4 regions of the Staphylococcus equorum genome follow, and region 4 is predicted to be linked to each of the others. Evidence: predicted binding sites of a transcription regulator. Region 4 holds the regulator's gene; each other region holds the start of a gene.
The links. The regulator Rex, encoded in region 4, represses fermentation and respiration genes when NADH is low (regulators of the CRP and FNR family bind a similar motif). The targets are predictions, from matches to a motif close to TTGTGAAATATTTCACAA.

Region 1 (5,457 bases), 870 kb from region 4:
GAATACATGAAAGAACGTGCTGCTGATATCCGTGACGTTTCTAAACGTGTGTTAGCACATATTTTAGGTGTAGAGTTACCAAATCCTAGTATCATTGATGAAAGCGTTGTTATAATTGGAAACGATTTAACGCCTTCAGATACTGCTCAGTTAAATAAAGAATTCGTACAAGGCTTTGTAACAAATATTGGTGGAAGAACATCACACTCAGCAATTATGAGCCGTTCTTTAGAAATACCTGCGGTTGTAGGTACAAAATCTATTACTGAAGACGTTAAACAAGGCGATATGATTATCGTTGACGGATTAACAGGCGAAGTAATTATTGATCCTACAGATGATGAAGTAATCGCTTATGAAAATAAGCGTGAACGTTTCTTCGAAGATAAAAAGGAATTACAAAAATTACGCAATGAAGAAACAAAAACAATTGATGGTAAACATGCTGAATTAGCTGCAAACATCGGTACACCTAATGATTTAACAGGTGTTATTGAAAATGGTGCAGAAGGTATTGGTTTATATCGTACGGAATTTTTATATATGGGTAGAGATGAAATGCCTACTGAGGATGAACAATTCGAAGCTTATAAAAAAGTTCTAGAAACGATGGAAGATAAACGTGTTGTTGTACGTACATTAGATATCGGTGGCGATAAAGAGTTACCATATCTAAATTTACCTGAAGAAATGAATCCATTCTTAGGTTATCGTGCGATTCGTTTATGTTTAGACCAACCTGATATTTTTAGACCACAACTTCGTGCATTATTACGTGCATCTGTTTACGGTAAATTAAATATCATGTTCCCAATGGTTGCAACAATCAATGAGTTCCGTGATGCTAAAGCATTATTACTTGAAGAAAAAGAAAACTTAAAACAAGAAGGTACAGATGTTTCTGATGATATTGAATTAGGTATCATGGTTGAAATTCCTTCAACTGCTGCATTAGCAGATGTCTTCGCAAAAGAAGTTGATTTCTTCAGTATAGGAACAAATGATTTAATTCAATATACAATGGCGGCTGACCGCATGTCTGAACGCGTTTCTTACTTGTATCAACCATACAATCCTTCAATTTTACGTTTAGTAAAACAAGTGATCGAAGCATCACATAAAGAAGGTAAATGGACTGGTATGTGTGGCGAAATGGCAGGCGACGAAATCGCTATTCCATTATTATTAGGCTTAGGATTAGATGAATTTTCAATGAGTGCTACATCAGTGCTTAAAGCCCGTCGTCAAATCAAAGGTTTAAGCCAAAATGAAATGGAAGAATTGTCACAAAGAGCAATTAATTGTGCAACATCTGAAGAAGTACAAGAACTAGTTGAGCAATATGCTAAATAATAATTGAACATTTGAGTTCGAAAAAAGCTGATAGACCATTTATAGTGGGGCTATCAGCTTTTTTATTTTGCTATAAATTCAAAAAAATTAGAATTAACGTAATAAGTCATTTCATGTTGTTAAACAGTAACTTTGTAATAACACTAAAAATCATATAGTTTAGAAAGTGAAAGATTTACTAATTCAAATGTAGAATGGCTACATTGGTTGATAACTATTCTATATTTAAAGTGTGGTTGATTTTATCAATGTCAATTTGGTACATTGGCTCATTATTCAACAAGATAAAAGGTGTAGCGAAAGCATCATAGTCTATCATTTCATTTCTATATTGGGAATTTGAGATGTTTTTTTCGCTATATGAGACGCCTTTATCTGACAAATAGTTTTTTATGAAAGTACAAGGTGGGCATTCATTTTGCGTATAAATTATTATTTTATCCATTAAAACTCGTCCTTCCTATTTTAAATTCGATATACTTTAATATAAGAAACTTTTTAAATTATTACAAATCTTTGACTTACATGCAAGTGGTCATTAATTTGTCACTATATTTTGAACGCAACTTATTTCAATACAACGTAAAGCAGTTTATAATGAATGAACGTTGTGATTTTTGTCACAAATAAATAAAAAAGGTGATATTATGGATTCAGTTGAATTAGCCCGTTTTTTAACTGCGATGACACTCGCGGTTCATATCATATTCGCAACGATTGGTGTGGGCGTGCCATTAATGTTTGCTGTTGCTGAATTTTTAGGTATAAAAAGAAATGATCCAAAATATATAACATTAGCCAAAAGATGGTCTAAAGGATATACCATTACGGTAGCTGTTGGTGTTGTGACAGGAACAATTATTGGACTGCAATTATCACTATTATGGCCAACCTTTATGCAAATGGGCGGTCATGTTATTGCATTACCATTATTTATGGAAACATTTGCTTTCTTCTTTGAAGCAATTTTCTTAAGTATTTATTTATATACATGGGATAGATTTAAGAGTAAATGGACTCATTTCCTTATTAGTATTCCTGTCATTATAGGTGGTACATTCTCAGCATTCTTCATTACAGCGGTCAATTCATTTATGAATACACCAGCTGGCTTTGAAATGAAGGATGGGAAAATGGTTAACGTCCAACCTTGGGCAGCAATGTTTAACGAATCATTCTTAATTAGATCATTCCACGTTGTTGCTACAGCACTTATGACGATGGCATTTGTACTTGCTGCAATTGCTGCATTTAAATTATTGAAAAATAAATTCAAAAAAGACACAGAATATCATAAAAAAGCATTGAAACTAACGATGATTCTTGGCGTAGTATTTACTTTAGGTTCTATGTTAGCTGGAGATTTATCAGCTAAGTTTCTACATCAAGAGCAACCAGAAAAACTTGCTGCTTATGAATGGCACTTTGAAACAGAGTCCAATGCAGATTTAATATTCTTTGGTAGTTTAGATGAAGAAACACAAGAAGTATCCGGTGCCATAAAAATACCTGGCATACTCAGTTTCTTGGCTGATAATAATACAGACACAGAAGTAAAAGGATTAAATGAGTTTCCAGAAGAACTGCATCCACCGATGATTGTACACTATTACTTTGATATTATGGTTTCTATGGGTGTATTCTGCTTGATTATATCAGGTGCGTTTATATTAACACTTATATTTAAGAAGTTACGCAAATTCACTTATTCAAAACCAATGTTGTATGGTGCATTGTTAACTGGACCAGCAGCAATGATTGCAATAGAAGCTGGGTGGTTCTTAACTGAACAAGGTCGTCAACCATGGTTGGTTCGTGGCTACCTTAAAGTAGCTGATGCTGCAACTCAAGCAGGTGGTTTAACACTCGTGACAATATTATTCGGTATCTTATATATAATATTAATCGTGACTACCGCATATGTATTAATTCGGATGTTCAGTAATAAACCAACATATAAAGATGTAGAAGAAAATACACCAGAAAGAGGTGATGAGTAATGATATTTGCTTATATAGGTATTACAGTACTTGGAATATTCTTATTCTCTTATATTATTATCGCCTCTATTGATTTTGGTGCTGGGTTCTTTACACTTCACGCAAAAGTGACTAAACAAGATAAACAAATTAACCATTTAATAGGTCGTTATTTAAATCCTGTGTGGGAAGTAACAAACGTATTCTTTGTATTCTTTTTCGTTGGCATCGTAGGTTTTTTCCCTGATGCAGCGAAATACTTTGGTACCGTACTACTCGTACCAGCTTCAATTGCATTAATATTACTAACAATTAGAGGTAGTTTTTACGCATTTGAAAATTATGGACCTGATTCAAAACTCATTTGGTTAGCAATGTACGGCTTGTCAGGATTGTTTATTCCAGCTGCGCTTGCTACAACGCTAACAATATCAGAAGGGGGCTTTATTACAGGTTCAGGTGATAATATAGATTTGAACTGGCTTGAATTAGCCTTGAGTCCTTATTCATGGTCTGTCGTATTCTTAGCCGTTATATCAGTGCTATATATTTCTTCAGGCTTCCTTACGTACTATGCTTCAAAAGCTAAAGATAAACCAGCATATGATTTATTAAGATATTGGTTCTTGTTCTGGGGACCGCCGATGATCGCAATTTCATTATTCGTATTTGTATCGTTAAGACTACAAAACGAAGCGCATTTCTTAAGCGCAGTAACTGATTATTGGTGGATGTTCCTACTAAGCTTTATAAGCTTTATAGGTGTCATGGTACTTACATTAATAAAAAAATGGCACGGATTTGCATTTATCCTTGTTATACTACAAATGGCATTTGCATTTTTCGGATATGGCGCCAGCAAAATGCCATACATCTTATACCCATATGTTCGTATAGATGAAGGTGTCGTTAATAGTAACATGGCCATTGCTTTAATTATTGCATTTGTTTTAGGTTTACTTTTACTCATTCCATCGTTAATATTATTATTAAGATTATTTGTTTTCGACAAAGATTATGTTGAAGGAAAAAAATAAATAAATTTTTTAAAATGAGGTAATGATAGTTATTCATTCGCTTGCTTAGGCTGATGAGTAGCTATCTTATCCGTGATTTTTTAAATTGGAGGACGCATATGGACAAAGAGTATGTGGTTATCGGCTTAGGTCGATTCGGTGGCAGTATAGTAAGAGAACTTAATGCATTAGATATGGATGTTATGGCAATTGATATGAATGAAGCACGTGTAAATGAATATAGTGATATTGCCACACATGCTGTCATTGCTGATACAACAGATGAAGCTGTTATGAAAAGTTTAGGCATCAGAAATTTTGATCACGTTATCGTAGCAATAGGTGAGAATATACAATCAAGTACATTAACAACGCTAATTTTAAAAGAGTTAGGTGTTAAGAAAGTAACAGCTAAAGCGCAAAATGATTATCACGCAAAAATTTTGAATAAAATTGGTGCGGATACAGTTGTCCATCCAGAAAGAGATATGGGAAGAAGAATCGCTCACAATGTCGCAAGTGCAAGTGTGTTAGATTATTTAGAACTTGCAGATGAACATTCAATTGTAGAGATTAAAGCGAGCGAAAAAATGGCTGGCCAAACCATTATAGAATTAGATATTCGAGCACAATTCGGGATAAGTATTATTGCTATAAAAAGAGGTAAAGAAATTTTAGTTTCTCCTGATCCTAATATTAGTATTGAAATCGGTGATATATTAATTATGATAGGGCATGATAATGACTTAAATCGTTTTGAGAAAAAAGTAGTTCGCTAACAATGTAATATTGAAGAAGTCTCCAAAATTGGAGGCTTCTTTTTATTATTTCGATTATTATATTGGCAGTGTCAGTGGCTGACTGAACTGAAAATGCGCTTTTATCAATCTTTTAAAGAAATACTACTTCATTTATGAAGGAAAGTGGTTCTTATGCAAGAGTTGAAGTTTTTGTATTCCATTTTCTAGTTAACTTTGCTGGGCTGGGACGACGAAATCTTGTTAGAAAAATTAGATTTCTGTCTCACTCCCACCAGTTGAACTGTTTGAATGCTTAAAAATACAATTGAATGAATATGAAAATAACATCGATATAACAGCTAAAGAAAT
Region 2 (5,457 bases), 330 kb from region 4:
AAGACAAGACGATTTGTTCAATCGTATTTTGGAAGCGAAAAAAGCTATAGAAGCTGAACCATGGTCACACATTATAAATAATGAAGTAGCACAAAAAATATTTGAAGTGGAGAAAGTTTAATTATGAAAGCATTAGAAAAAATAAAAGTAGCAACGGTCGATGAGCTTGTTCCTTTAGTTGGCAAAAAGGTAATCATAAACGATATCGAAATTGGTTTATTTTTAACAGAATCAGGTGAAATACACGCAGTTCATAATGTATGTCCTCATAAACAGGGACCACTTTCAGAAGGTACGGTAAGCGGTGAATTTGTATATTGTCCTTTGCATGATCAAAAAATAGATTTGAAAACGGGACTCGTTCAGTCACCAGATACTGGATGTGTGGATGTTTACGATGTAGAAATTCATAATGGAGCTGTATATATATGCCATTAAACACTTATGGCAAGGTATATCTCGTAGGTGCTGGACCTGGGCAGCCTGAATTATTAACAAGAAAGGCCGAGCGTCTTATTCGAAGTGCAGATATCATTTTGTATGACAGATTAGTCAATCCGTTCATTTTACAATTAGTAAGACCAGAAATTGAAATAATAAATGTGGGTAAGGAAGCATACCGTAAGCATATTCAACAAAAAGTTATAAATGAAAAATTAATTTCAGCTGCAAAGCACCATAAATGTGTTGTTAGATTAAAGGGTGGGGATCCTGCAATTTTTGGTAGAGTCCATGAAGAGGTTGTTACATTGTCACAAGCCGGTATTGATTTTGAAGTTGTACCAGGTATTACAACAGCGAGTGCTGCTGTGGCCTCAGTAGGTTTAGGATTAACAATTCGTAATGTCGCCCAAAGTGTCACTTTTACGACAGGGCATCTGAATAAAAATAGTCAGCAGCAAGTTGATGTTACAGCACTTATAAACGGGGGGACGTTAGCTATTTATATGGGTGTGAAGCGGTTGAGTGAAATTATGAATGATATATATCAGACTATACAAGTAGATTATCCAGTATTGCTCATATTTAATGTTTCTTCTTTTAATGAAAAACACATCATAGGTACGGTAACTACAATTGCGGAGCAGGTTTCTGATGATTTAGAACAAATATCACCTGGCATAGTGATTGTAGGTGATATGGCAGCTTATGAAAATATTAAAAGCACCTTGAAAAAATGTACTAGTAAGAAACATTTAATTTCTGGACCCCGTTTACAGGCAATTGAGCAAGCATTTGATATCTATGAAAACGGTGGATGGTGCTTAATTAACCCTGATGAAAAGCATGAACTTCATCACAGCCAACAGTTGTTTATAGAACAACAATTAATGCAGCATTTTGATGAGAAAATTCACTCTAAGGATATAAAATAAGATGATTTCAGAAGATAATTGATAACCCCAAAGTATAAAAAAGATGATTTCTATTGTAGTGAATAGAGATCATCTTTTTTATATTTATAGGACATTAAATTACTTTTGCTCATGAGTGTGTACTTAAAAACTAAGGGTATTTCCACCGCTTATTAGGTGATTCCCTAATATTTGAAATTTGTGAAAAAATGTACAATTTAGTTAAGCAGTGAATGAAGTGAACCATAGAATCCTACTTTAAAAATTTTACTGGCAATGATCTGAGAGGGTGTTTTCAATGAAAAAATTTGGATTAAGCTTTTTTAAGCCGACAGAAAAATTTAATGGTGACTGGTCGGTCTTAGAAAGTAAGAGTCGGGAATGGGAGAAAATGTATAGAGAAAGATGGAGTCATGACAAAGTAGTTAGAACGACTCATGGTGTGAATTGCACAGGTTCTTGCTCATGGAAAGTATTTGTTAAAAATGGTGTGATTACATGGGAAAATCAACAAACAGACTATCCAAGTTGTGGGCCTGATATGCCTGAATTTGAACCTAGAGGTTGCCCACGTGGTGCTTCATTTTCTTGGTATGAATATAGTCCTTTAAGAATTCGGTATCCATATATCCGTAAAAAGTTGTGGGAACTTTGGGTAGAAGCCCTAGAAACTCATGATAATAATACGATAGAAGCTTGGGCATCTATCGTAGAAGATGAGGAAAAAGCAAAATTATATAAACAAGCACGAGGCAAAGGTGGATTAGTGAGAACGAATTGGAAAGACGTAGGGAAACTCATATCTGCTCAAATTATTTATACTATCAAAAAATTTGGTCCAGATAGAATAGCTGGTTTTACCCCGATACCTGCTATGTCTATGTTGAGTTATGCTTCTGGTGCACGATTTGTGAGTTTACTTGGTGGAGAAATGCTGAGTTTTTATGATTGGTATGCAGATTTACCACCTGCTTCACCTCAAATTTGGGGTGAACAAACCGACGTGCCTGAATCAAGTGATTGGTATAACGCATCTTACATTATGATGTGGGGTTCTAATGTACCGATGACTCGTACCCCAGACGCACACTTTATGACTGAAGTTCGATATAAAGGAACGAAAGTGGTGTCAATTGCACCTGATTATGCAGAGAATGTGAAATTTGCAGACAATTGGTTAGCACCACATCCTGGTTCTGATGCAGCACTTGCCCAAGCGATGACGCATGTCATACTGCAAGAACATTACGTTAATCAACCCAATGCGCATTTTATAAATTATTCAAAACAATATACGGATATGCCATTTATTATCATGTTAGATAAAGATGAAAATGGTTTTAAAGCAGGTCGTTTCTTAAGAGCAAATGACTTAGGCGAAACAGTAGAGCATAGTGAATGGAAGCCTGTCATTTTTGATAAAATCACCCAGAACTTAACGGTTCCAAATGGCACAATGGGACAACGTTGGGAAAAAGATAAACAATGGAATTTAAAATTAGAAAATGAAGACGGTAGTAAAATTGACCCGGCACTGAGTCTTGCAGAAGATCATTTTGAATTAGAAAAAATACAATTTCCATATTTCAATAATGAGGGCAATGGTATTTTTGAACGACCAATTGCGGTTAAAAAAATTACTCTAGCAAATGGAAAAGAACAATATATAACGACAGTTTATGATTTAATGACAAGTCAATATGGCATAAAAAGATTTAATCATGAATTAGAAGCGAAGGACTATAAAGATGCAAATTCATATTATACACCTGCATGGCAAGAAAAAGTGACAGGTGTGAAACAAGATGTGGTTACGCAAGTGGCACGTGAATTTGCGCAAAATGCAATTGATACAAAGGGTAAATCGATGATCATTATGGGTGCAGGTATTAACCATTGGTTTAACTCAGATACGATATACCGTTCTATCTTGAATTTAGTATTACTATGTGGCTGTCAGGGTGTGAATGGTGGCGGATGGGCGCATTATGTTGGCCAAGAAAAATGTAGACCCATTGAAGGGTGGAATACACTTGCATTCGCCAAAGATTGGCAAGGACCACCAAGATTACAAAATGGCACGAGTTGGTTCTATTTTGCGACAGATCAGTGGAAATATGAAGAATCTAATGTGGATAGTATAAAATCCCCATTAGCTGAGAATATTAAGCACCAACATCCAGCAGATTATAATGTGCTAGCAGCCAGATTAGGTTGGTTGCCTTCGTATCCACAATTTAATAAAAATAGTTTGTCATTTGGTGAAGCAGCAAGAGAGGCAAATGAATTTAATAATGAAGCGATTTTAAAACGTGCAGTAGATTCTGTGAAATCGAGAGATACAGAGTTTGCGATTGAAGATCCTGATTTGAAAAAGAATCATCCTAAAACGTTATTCCTCTGGCGTTCTAATTTAATATCTAGTTCTGCGAAAGGGCAAGAGTATTTTATGAAACATTTACTCGGTGCAAAGTCTGGACTATTGGCAGAACCGAATGAAGAAGTGAAACCAGAAGAGATTCAATGGAGAGATGACACTGAAGGCAAGTTAGATTTACTTGTGTCACTAGATTTTAGAATGACTTCGACACCACTTTACTCAGACATTGTCTTGCCAGCTGCGACATGGTATGAGAAGCATGACTTATCATCTACGGATATGCATCCTTTTGTACATCCATTTAATCCGGCGATTGATCCTTTATGGGAATCACGTTCAGATTGGGATATTTTCAAATCGTTAAGTAAAGAAGTGTCAGAAAATGCGAAAAAACACCTTACAGGCGTATACAAAGATGTCGTAACTACACCTTTAGCTCATGATACGCAACAAGAAATATCGAATGTGAACGGTATTGTAAAAGACTGGACTAAAGGTGAAGTAGAAGCTATTCCTGGTAAGACAATGCCAAGCTTCACAGTTGTTGATAGAGATTATACAAAAATATTTGATAAATATGTCACACTCGGGCCTTTATTAGAAAAAGCTAAAGTGGGTGCTCATGGTGTGAGTTTTACAGTGTCAGAACAATATGAAGAGCTGAAACATATGGTCGGTACTTGGAATGATGACAAAGAAGATTCAGTGAGAAACGGTAGACCTAGAATAGATACTGCAAGACGTGCAGCAGATGCTGTATTGAATTTATCTTCAGCTACAAATGGCAAATTATCACAAAAATCTTATGAAGATTTAGAACAACAAACAGGCATGCCATTAAAAGATATTTCTAGTGAACGTGCATCAGAAAAAATAACGTTTTTAAATATGACGGCCCAACCAAGAGAAGTTATTCCAACTGCAGTGTTTCCTGGTTCAAATAAAAATGGACAGCGTTATTCACCTTTTACAACAAATATTGAACGTTTAGTACCATTTAGAACATTAACAGGACGTCAAAGTTATTATATTGATCATGAAATATTCCAACAATTTGGAGAAAACTTACCTGTCTATAAACCAACTTTACCGCCAATGGTATTTGGGACAAGGGATAAGCATGTCTCGATGGATGATCAAACACTCGTATTACGCTACTTAACCCCACATGGTAAATGGAATATCCATTCTACTTATCAAGACAACCAACATATGTTGACACTGTTTAGAGGTGGTCCAACGGTTTGGATTTCAAAAGAGGATGCAAAAGCACATGATATTGCAGACAATCAATGGTTAGAAGTTTACAACAGAAACGGAGTAGTAACTGCTCGAGCAGTTGTGTCACACCGTATGCCAAGAGGAACGATGTTTATGTATCACGCTCAAGATAAGCATATTGAAACTCCAGGTTCTGAAATTACAGAAACAAGAGGTGGTTCTCATAATGCACCAACACGAATACATTTAAAGCCAACACAACTTGTAGGTGGTTATGCACAAATCAGTTATCACTTTAATTATTATGGTCCTATTGGAAATCAAAGAGATGTTTATGTAGCTGTTAGAAAACTGAAGGAGGTTGACTGGCTTGAAGATTAAAGCACAGATCGCAATGGTATTAAACTTAGATAAATGTATAGGTTGTCATACTTGTAGTGTCACTTGTAAGAGTACATGGACAAACCGACCCGGAGCTGAATATATGTGGTTTAACAATGT
Region 3 (5,457 bases), 890 kb from region 4:
GCTTTGCCTATCGCAGTTGTTGCTACTGGTATACCTCCTGGCATTTGAACGATAGATAATAGCGAATCTAATCCTTTTAAACTTTTTGACTCGATTGGTACCCCAATCACGGGTAATGTTGTCATTGATGCTACCATACCTGGTAAATGTGCCGCACCACCTGCTCCAGCAATAATGACATCATATCCTTTTTCTCTTGCTTCTTTAGAAAATTCAAACATTAATTGTGGCGTACGATGCGCTGAGACTACTTTTTTATCATAAGGAATTTCTAATTGGTCTAGCATAAGACAACTTTCTTTCATTGTCTCCCAATCAGAAGAACTCCCCATTATAACTACCACTTTCACAATGAACACCCTTTCAGAAATTTGAAATGATACTACTATTAGATGTATATTACAGATATAGCATAACAACTAAACGATGGTTTTTCAATCAAAAATCGAACTTTAAATCAAAAAAATGATTCAATCTACGTCTTTTGGTTGTTATTCATCGAGTTTTTTATGTTAAAGTTAAGTAAAGTACACACATTGGAGGAGGATTTTTCATGGTCGCTAAAATTTTAGACGGGAAACAAATTGCAAAAGATTACAGACAAGGTCTTAAAGATCAAGTTGAAGCTTTGCAATCTAAGGGTTACACACCTAAACTATCTGTAATACTTGTAGGTAACGATGGTGCAAGTCAAAGTTATGTAAATTCTAAAAAGAAAGCAGCAGAAAAAATTGGTATGATTTCTGAAATCGTACATTTAGATGAATCAACATCTGAAGCAGACGTTCTAAACGAACTTAAACGTTTAAATGAAGATGATACTGTGAGCGGTATATTAGTACAAGTACCTTTACCAAAACAAGTAAGTGAACAAAAAGTTATAGAATCTATAGATCCAACAAAAGATGTGGATGGCTTCCACCCTGAAAATATTGGTAAACTTTATATAGACCAACAAACTTTCGTTCCATGTACACCTTTAGGCATTATGGAATTATTAAATCATGCTGATATTGATTTAGAAGGTAAAGATGCAGTTGTTATCGGACGTAGTCATATCGTAGGACAACCAGTATCTAAATTGTTATTACAAAAAAATGCATCTGTTACGATTCTTCATTCAAGAACTAAGGATATGCAAAGTTATTTAAAAAATGCTGATGTCATCGTTAGTGCTGTTGGTCGTCCGGGATTAGTTACAAAAGAAGATGTCAAAGAAGGCGCAGTTGTAATTGATGTTGGTAACACACCAGACGAAAATGGTAAATTAAAAGGTGATATTGCTTATGATGAAGTAAAAGAAGTTGCAGGCGCAATTACTCCAGTTCCTGGTGGCGTTGGCCCAATGACTATTACTATGGTTTTAAATAATACGCTTATGGCGGAAAAAATGCGTAGAGGTATTGAATAATCATTCTAGAATAATTATTACGTATTGTTACAATTAATATTTAAATAAAGAGAGGTTAGATGTCACAATGTGAAATCTAACCTCTCTTTTTATAAAATATTCAAAATTCAAATACTTCATCTAAATAATAATTTCACACCAGTACTTATTTTGGGTATAAATGATTCGAACTTTATTTTCTATCCATTTATACCTTTTTGTCGTAAAGTTGTGATAATAGATTTTAAGAAAAAACTTCCTCCATATATTTCTGAATCTCTTGAAATAAACTTACCTACTTTAAATTTATCAACTATTATTGAAGAAACTCCACCTTCATAATCATTATCAACATCTCTTTTTACTGTAAATGTGAATAATTTAGACCACCTTCTACTATATAAATAGTGTCTTTTACATGACATTCCAATTTTCCACTTTCTACATCTATAATAATATATTGACCAAATATAAAAATGACAGAGATCTTTCAATGACATTTTTCATTTTCAGTTAAAACCCTCCCCCAAGAATTTCGAATTAAATTTAATATTATTTGAAGTTTGTTATGTCAAAACTCGCAGAACGTTCAATTTACTAAATGTTTACTGAAAATTACAGCTAGATTCAAAGTCATAGGTTATATTAAGACTATAGTACGATGTATTCTAAACTCATTTAAAGTATAGTATAGTTGAATAAAACAAATGACGGTCATACGGAGGTTAACGTTATGAATAAACTAATACAGTCATTATCAGCGTTAGGCGTATCTGCAACACTTGTGTCACCTAACTTAAGTGCAGAAGCTACTGATAATTCAACACCAGAACTAAAAGGTACTAATGATACAATCATCGAAAAAGGTGACGATTACAATTTACTTAATGGTGTAAGTGCCTTTGATAAAGAAGATGGCGATTTAACTCATAAAATTACCGTTGATGGAGATATAAATACAAATAAAACTGGAAAGTATAAAGTTGAATACAAAGTTGAAGATTCAAATGGTGCTGTAAAAAAATCTATACGTTATGTTGAAGTTAAGTAACACCTAGGTTTCATACATAGTCTCAAAAATCGTAAATGATAACGATTATCACAATTTTTAAGACAAAATTACCCTTTCGACTTAATTATGACACTTTTCACAAAATGTACACATAATTTTAACAAATCTTTAAAAGCCCGTCAGACATTGGTTCTGTTGGGTTTCTTTTAATTTTACAATAATTTTTTTCGCACAAACACTTGTAATAATTGCGTAATATCTTAAAATTGATGTTAAGCCCTACAATTGTAGTATTAGGAGGTCAAAAAAGTGTCAAAATTTAAGTCTTTGCTTCTACTCTTTGGCTCGCTAATTTTACTTAGTGGTTGTGAGAATGTAGAAGTTTTAAACCCAAAAGGGCCAATGGCAAGTGATACGAAGTTCTTGATTATCTATTCAATCATCTTCATGCTTGCTATAGTTGTCGCTGTAATTCTCTTGTTCACAGTCTTTCTATTCAAATATAGAATGGGCAAAACAGAGGAAACAGGAAAGATGCATCATAGTTTTTTACTTGAATCGATCTGGTTCATTATTCCAATTCTCATTGTAATTGCTATAGCCATTCCAACGGTTAAATCACTTTACATGTATGAGGAAACACCAGACAAAGAGGATGATCCAATTGTAGTTTATGCTACAAGTGCTGGTTACAAGTGGTTCTTTAGTTATCCTGAAGAAAAAATTGAAACTGTTAATCACTTAACAATACCGAAAGATCGTCCAGTTGTTTTCAAACTCCAATCAATGGATATGATGACAAGTTTCTGGATACCACAACTTGGTGGTCAGAAATACGCGATGACAGGTATGACGATGGACTGGACATTAACATCCAGTGAAGAAGGTACGTTCCGTGGACGTAACTCAAACTTCAATGGTGAAGGTTTTTCTCGTCAAACTTTCGATGTTAACTCAGTAAGTCAAAGTGAATTTAACGATTGGGTCAAAGATGCTCAAAGTAAAAAAGAGTTAGATCAAGATACATTTGATAAGCAACTTTTACCAACTACTGAAAATGAAGAGTTAACTTTCAGTGGTACCCATCTAGCATTTGTTGATCCTGCAGCAGATCCTGAGTATATTTTCCACGCTTATGATCGCTTCAATTACGTACAGAAAGATCCGAACTTTAACACTGAAGAAGAATTAACTGAAGATGTGTTAGATGAACCTGATCAACCTGCACGTAAACCGCAAATCACAAATGCGAACTATGAGAGACATGGTATGAAAGCCATGATTCTTGGCAACGATGAACCATACAACAGTGAATTCAAAGGCGAAGAAAAACATAACGTCGAGGAAATGGACAAAATCTCTAAAGGTGCTAAAGACGAAAAAGTATCTGAAATAGAGAAAAAAGAGCATGAATCTGGAGGTGGACATTAATGAATTTTCCATGGGATCAATTACTTGTTGAAGGTTCTTGGATGATTACAATGGCACAAATCGGTGCCCCATTTGGAATCATTGGACTAATCGCAGTAATTACTTATTTTAAATTATGGAAATATTTATACAGAGAATGGTTCACATCTGTCGACCATAAGAAAATCGGGGCAATGTACTTAATCTGTGCCGTATTAATGTTCGTTCGTGGTGGTATTGACGCATTAATGATGCGTACACAATTAGCGATTCCTAACAATACGTTCTTGGACTCAAATCACTATAACGAAGTTTTTAGTACACACGGTGTTATCATGATTATCTTTATGGCAATGCCTTTCATATTTGGTTTATGGAATGTCATTGTACCTTTACAAATTGGTGCTCGAGACGTTGCATTCCCTGTATTAAATAGCGTAAGTTTCTGGTTATTCTTCTCAGGTATGATTTTATTCAACCTGTCATTTATAATCGGAGGCTCACCTGCTGCTGGTTGGACTAACTATGCACCACTCGCAGGCGAATTCAGTCCCGGGCCAGGTGTCAATTATTACTTAATTGCAATACAGATTTCTGGTATCGGTACACTGATGACAGGTATTAACTTCTTTGTAACTATACTTAGAATGAAAACACCTACAATGAAATTTATGGAAATGCCAATGTTTACGGTTACTACTTTCATTACAGCTTTAATCGTTATCTTGGCTTTCCCAGTACTAACAGTAGCATTAGCACTATTTACAACCGATAATATATTCGGTACAGCATTCTTTACAGTTGCTAATGGTGGTATGCCAATGCTTTGGGCTAACTTCTTCTGGGTATGGGGGCACCCCGAAGTATACATCGTTATCCTACCAGCATTCGGTATATACTCTGAAATCATTCCAACGTTTGCGCGTAAACGCCTATTTGGTCACCAAAGTATGGTTTGGGCGACTGCAGGTATCGCATTCTTAAGTTTCTTAGTTTGGGTTCACCATTTCTTCACAATGGGTAATGGTGCATTAATTAACTCATTCTTCTCGATTTCAACAATGCTTATTGGTATACCAACCGGTGTCAAAATATTTAACTGGTTGTTCACGCTTTACCAAGGTCGTATTACCTTTGAATCACCAATGCTATTCGCATTAGGATTCATACCTAACTTCTTAATTGGTGGGGTAACTGGTATTATGCTTTCTATGGCAGCAGCAGATTACCAATACCACAACACGTACTTCTTAGTAGCCCATTTCCACTACACATTAGTAGCGGGGGTTGTATTTGCCTGTCTAGGAGCTTTAATATTCTGGTGGCCTAAGATGACTGGATTTAAGCTGAACGAGACATTAAATAAATGGTGTTTCTGGTTCTTTGTAATTGGTTTCAACATTTGTTTCATACCTCAATTCATACTAGGTCTTGATGGTATGCCACGTCGTTTATACACTTATATGCCTGAAGATGGTTGGTGGTTACTAAACGTAATTTCAACTTTCGGTGCCCTATTAATGGCATTAGGCTTTATGTTCTTAGTCGCAAGTATTGTTTACAGCTTCTTCAAAGCACCACGTGAAGCAACTGGTGATAATTGGGATGGCTTAGGTCGTACTTTAGAATGGTCAACTGCAGCTGC
Region 4 (5,457 bases):
AATTTGTCACCATTTTGTGTAGTATCTTCTGAGGTGATTTTATGTACAGCTAATGCGATAGAATCTGTTGCTCCTACAACTGCGTCATAATTAGGTTGAGTTTGCAATTCTTTTGATACATCAATCATTGCCTCATTGTAATTAAATGAGGTTTGCGAAATATGTGGTTTGACATTATATTTCGCTAAGCCACTGATTAAGCCTTTTTTTCTATGTATACCTACAGCAACATCGGTTTCTGTAACTCCAAAGAATTGAATGTTTTTAAAACCTTTTAATCCGAGTCCTTCGCCTACCATATAACCTGCATGAAAATCATTATGGATAATACAGTGCAAGTCCTTATGTTCTTGACCGACGATAATAACAGGGACATCAATTTTATTAATCACTTCAATATGTCTATCTGTAATTTCTGTAGCCATTAATATAATTCCATCGACTTTACTTCTATAAAATGTTTCTAATGCATCAATTTCCAGTTCTGTATCGATATTTGTATAATTAAGCAATAATCTATAGTTCAAATCATCACAAACTGTCTTCACGCCTTTGATTGTTTCATCTACTGCGTAAGAGTTCATTCTAGGTATAATCGCACCTATCATATTGGTTCTATGCGCTCGCAGACTTTGGGCAAACTGATTTGGTTGGTAATCATTTTCTTGAATGATTTTATCCAACTTTTGCTTAGTTTTTAAACTTACCGAGCCATTATTAAGATATCTTGAAACTGTACTCTTTGATACGCCAGCAATTTTTGCAATATCAGATATATTTTTCATATTCTCTCACTCTCATCAATAAGCTATTCTCAATATGATTAATTCTATCATATTGCAATCGCTTTAAATACTATTTAAAATAAAAACCAACCTGATACCTTAGGTGTTTAAACCTAATAATAGCAAGTTGGTTGGTCTTTCACTTATTCAGCTTTTTGAATTGTAATCGTCCAAGAAGCATCATCTAATTGTTCATAGTTTGTTATCGGATATCCTTTTTCAGCTGCCCAATTAGGTAGTGCCTCTGTTGCCTGAGTACAGTCAAAGTCTATTTTCAATTCTTCACCGTTATTCATTGTATCCATTTTTTTTTGTGCTTCTATTAATGGAAATGGGCAAACCATTCCTACCGTTCCTAATTCATGTACCATAATTAAATTCCTCCCTAATATAATTAAGTCGTTTGTGTTTGTGTTGAAATCGTATTTTCACTAGTTTGTTGGCGTTGCGCTTTTTTCATTGGTTTTATAAATATAAAGTAACTCATAAACCAAGCTCCTAAAATCATAGACGCAAGTGCAATCCAACCTTTCCATGACATCGTTGCAGTTTCTACTAAACCGTTACCTATTGAACAACCGCCAGCTACAGAAGCGCCAAATCCCATACATACGCCACCGATAACACTATTACGTATTGTCTTTTTATCAGGCATTCTCCATTTGAATTCTTTAGCACCTTTCGCAGCAATATAAGAACCAACGAATATACCTAGAACAAGGAATACACCCCAGTCTATCAATTTCAAGTCACCAGTTACAAAAAACTGAACTATATTTGCAGATGGTGTTGTAATACCAAGTCCATACATTCTTCCTGTTGATTCACTTACAGGCCACGCGATTAAAGCAATTAGCCCAACAGCAATTGCTGCAACAAATGGGTGATATTTTTTCTCGAATAAATAATGTCTTATACCTGTATATTTTTGCTTTAATTTTGGTATAGCAAATTTAGGTTTTGGTTTACGTAACGTTTTTACAACAAGAAGAATCGTGATGATTGTAAGTAACGCGACCCAAACCCATGTTGGTATACCTGTCGTTTGTGCCATACTTGAATTTACATTTGTCGGTTTGTTCACACCATTCATTAATGGTAACAGCAAACCAAACTTTGTTGCCGCTGCAGTGAAACCATAGGCAATAAGTGCCATCCAGCTACCTATTAAACCTTCTCCAGCTCTATACCACGTACCTGTAGCACAACCTCCAGATAAAATAATACCAATACCAAATATAAATGAACCTATTACAGTTCCAATAATTGGATACGTAGATTCTGGAATTTCTACTAAGCCTGTTGATGTTAAAATTAATAACCCAATACTTTGTACGGAAATTGCAATTAACAATGCATAAAACATTTTATTGCTTTTTTGAACGTACATATCTCTAAATCCACCAGCTAAACAAAATCGCGTTCTTTGCATAACAAAGCCTAAAAGCGCACCAACGATTAGTCCACTGATTACTAACCACGTCATATTATTACCTCTTTCCCGATAAAATCAATATGATTTATCATATTAAACTTTTCATTAAATATCAAGCCCATTTGCTTATATTTTATAAAGTGTTAATTGTGAAAATAACTGTAGTTGTTAGTAATCGTATAACTAAATACAAAAACTAGCTTTTTTAAACACTCACCACTTAACGTGTATCTCGTGTAAATAAAAAAGCTAGCCTATTTTCATACGCTTTATTTGTTACTATAATTTTTCATAAAGAATAGTAAAGATTGTAATTCAATACCCAAGTCAATATGATGTACTTGAACATCCGATGGTGTCAGAACACGACTTGGTGTAAAGTTCAAAATACCTTTTACACCTGTTTTTACTAAAGTATCAGCAACGTGCTGCGCTACTTCTTCAGGTGTAGTTAAAATCACTACATCAATATGTTCTTGTGCTAATATATCCGTAATTTTATCAAACGGACTGACTGTTACTTTCCCTATTTGCGTCCCTATAATTTCATCTCGTATATCAAAAGCTTCCGTTATTGTCATCTCATCATGTATTGAGAAGTTGTATGTTAATAATGCTTTCCCTAAATTCCCAACACCTACAATTGCAATTTTTATCTCGTCATTTTCACTTATCTCATTTTTAAAAAAATGTAATAAGCTATCTATATTATAGCCATAGCCTTTCTTGCCTAATTCACCAAAATATGAAAAATCACGACGAATCGTTGCAGAATCAATGTTCAAACCCTCACTTATAGTTTTTGAATTAACTCTATCTATGCCTTTAGATTTCAAAGTATTGACGAATCTATAATACAACGGTAAACGTTTCAATGTGGCACGAGGAATCTTTTCGCTTTGATTAGCCAAGACCATGTCCCCCTATTTCATTATCTATTGCTGATTTATCTTATAATCACTACAACATTATACATTATTGAATAATAAAAATAAACAATGATAGTTTTAACCACGCGTTGAATACTGTAGAATGATAATGAATAGAGAGGTGCAAATCGGATGATATTATTACAACTCAATGACTTAACTAAATCATTCGACGGAGAAGATATTTTTAATAATGTAGATTTTGAAGTTAAAACTGGTGAACGTATTGGTATCGTTGGACGTAATGGTGCCGGAAAATCTACTTTAATGAAAATCATTGCTGGCGTCGAGACATATGATAGCGGTCAAGTTTCAAAAAGCAAAAATCTCAAGCTTGGTTATCTAACACAACAAATGACTTTAAATACGAATCAAACTGTTTTTGATGAAATGTCGAAACCATTTGAAAGTATGAAAAAATTAGAATTAGAAATGAAATTTGAGACGGACTGGTTAGCGCAACATGCTGATGAATATGATACTGAGTCATATAAGACACACATCGATCGCTATGAGTCTTTATCTAATCAATTTGAACAACAAGAAGGTTATCAATATGAAAGTAAGATTAAAACTGTACTACACGGTTTGAATTTTAGTGAAGCGGATTTTAATCGTCCTATTAATGATTTTAGTGGCGGTCAAAAGACTAGGTTATCTTTAGCCCAAATGTTACTTAGCGAACCTGATTTACTATTACTTGATGAACCTACAAACCATTTAGATATGGAAACAACGCAATGGTTGGAAAGTTATCTTAATTATTTCAAAGGCGCTATCGTCATTATCAGTCACGATAGATATTTCTTAGATAAAATTGTCAATCAAATTTATGACGTTGCGCTCGGCGATGTACAACATTACGTAGGTAACTATGGACAATTTATAGAGCAAAGAGATAAATATTATGAAAAACGTATGCAAGAATATGAAAGTCAACAAGCTGAAATTAAAAAACTTGAAACATTTGTAGAGAAAAACATCGCTCGTGCTTCAACTACGGGCATGGCAAAAAGCCGAAGGAAAATGTTGGAAAAAATGGAAAGAGTTAACAAACCTATGATTGATGCTAAAAGCGCCAATATCCAATTCGATTTTGATAGAAATACTGGAAACGATGTATTTCATATTAAAAATCTAGAAATTGGATATGAGGAAGCCATAACAAAAGGCATTAATATCGAAGCCACGAAGGGAGACCATATTGCAATCATTGGTCCTAATGGTATTGGGAAGTCTACTTTAATCAAAACAGTCGCCGGTCTCCAACAAAAGATTAGTGGAGAAATTACTACAGGTGCAAATTTAAAAGTTGGTTATTACGATCAAAAACAAGCTGAATTTAAATCAAACAAAACAATCCTTGATTATTTATGGGACCAATATCCAACAATGAATGAAAAAGATATTCGAGCTGTCTTAGGTCGTTTCTTATTTGTACAAGATGATGTCAAAAAAATCATCAATGACTTGTCTGGTGGAGAAAAAGCGCGTCTTCAACTTGCTCTACTGATGCTAGAGCGTAACAATGTACTTATTTTAGATGAACCAACTAACCATCTAGACATAGACTCTAAAGAGATGCTTGAACAAGCATTGTCAGATTTTAAAGGCACAATTTTATTTGTGTCACATGATCGCTATTTTATAAACGAACTTGCAAATAAAGTTTATGATTTGGACACTACTGGTGGAACAATGTATTTAGGTGATTATCAGTATTACATTGAAAAATTAGAAGAAAAAGCAGCGATTCAAGCGAAAAAAGAATTGGATAACCCTACAAAAACAGAAGTAAGTGCATCACAAAATCATAATTACGTTGACCAAAAACAACAAAAACGAGAGCAACGACAAGTTGAACGTAAAATAGAACAATGTGAAACAAATATTGAAATATATGAACAAGAAATAAATAATATAAACGAACAACTCACACAGCCTGATGTGTATTCTAATCCAGAAAAGGCAAATGATTTAGCAATTGAAAAAGAAATAGCCGAACAAAAATTAGAACAAGTTATGGATGAATGGGCAGAATTACAAGAATTGTTAATATAATCGCTATAAGTGCAATTGAGCTAAAGTAAAATTTTCTACTTTAGCTCTTTTTTTATGCTCATTCTATTCACAATACCATTACTGTTACAATAGCTATCCACAGAGTTATCCTAGTTGTCCACAAGTAATATGTAACTATTATCGTTTTCAATTTTCAGATATTAACCTATATCCACACACATAACCACCACTTATCCACAAGTTATGCACTATTTGTTGATAAGTACGCACGTTCCCTATTGACATT

Region 1: PYW44_RS08760 (cytochrome ubiquinol oxidase subunit I) is a predicted target of Rex. The motif match lies at 1,962-1,979, and genes of this name have one in related genera.
Region 2: PYW44_RS02785 (nitrate reductase subunit alpha) is a predicted target of Rex. The motif match lies at 1,555-1,572, and genes of this name have one in related genera.
Region 3: qoxA (cytochrome aa3 quinol oxidase subunit II) is a predicted target of Rex. The motif match lies at 2,527-2,544, and genes of this name have one in related genera.

What each region holds. Positions count from the first base shown of each region.
Region 1 is NZ_CP118982.1:1,815,361-1,820,817, reverse strand. Features, by position in the region: gene ptsP (phosphoenolpyruvate--protein phosphotransferase) at 1-1,353, shown strand, start outside; gene PYW44_RS08765 (glutaredoxin family protein) at 1,568-1,798, opposite strand; gene PYW44_RS08760 (cytochrome ubiquinol oxidase subunit I) at 2,001-3,353, shown strand; gene PYW44_RS08755 (cytochrome d ubiquinol oxidase subunit II) at 3,353-4,369, shown strand; gene PYW44_RS08750 (potassium channel family protein) at 4,468-5,127, shown strand.
Region 2 is NZ_CP118982.1:614,397-619,853, forward strand. Features, by position in the region: partial or broken gene nirB (nitrite reductase large subunit NirB) at 1-121, shown strand, start outside; gene nirD (nitrite reductase small subunit NirD) at 124-438, shown strand; gene cobA (uroporphyrinogen-III C-methyltransferase) at 429-1,376, shown strand; gene PYW44_RS02785 (nitrate reductase subunit alpha) at 1,654-5,337, shown strand; gene narH (nitrate reductase subunit beta) at 5,327-5,457, shown strand, end outside.
Region 3 is NZ_CP118982.1:1,839,601-1,845,057, forward strand. Features, by position in the region: gene purE (5-(carboxyamino)imidazole ribonucleotide mutase) at 1-350, opposite strand, end outside; gene folD (bifunctional methylenetetrahydrofolate dehydrogenase/methenyltetrahydrofolate cyclohydrolase FolD) at 554-1,411, shown strand; gene PYW44_RS08875 (hypothetical protein) at 1,591-1,815, opposite strand; gene PYW44_RS08880 (DUF5011 domain-containing protein) at 2,124-2,441, shown strand; gene qoxA (cytochrome aa3 quinol oxidase subunit II) at 2,712-3,833, shown strand; gene qoxB (cytochrome aa3 quinol oxidase subunit I) at 3,833-5,457, shown strand, end outside.
Region 4 is NZ_CP118982.1:948,353-953,809, reverse strand. Features, by position in the region: gene PYW44_RS04500 (LacI family DNA-binding transcriptional regulator) at 1-785, opposite strand, end outside; gene PYW44_RS04495 (sulfurtransferase TusA family protein) at 929-1,156, opposite strand; gene PYW44_RS04490 (YeeE/YedE family protein) at 1,180-2,271, opposite strand; gene PYW44_RS04485 (redox-sensing transcriptional repressor Rex) at 2,490-3,137, opposite strand; gene PYW44_RS04480 (ABC-F family ATP-binding cassette domain-containing protein) at 3,282-5,210, shown strand.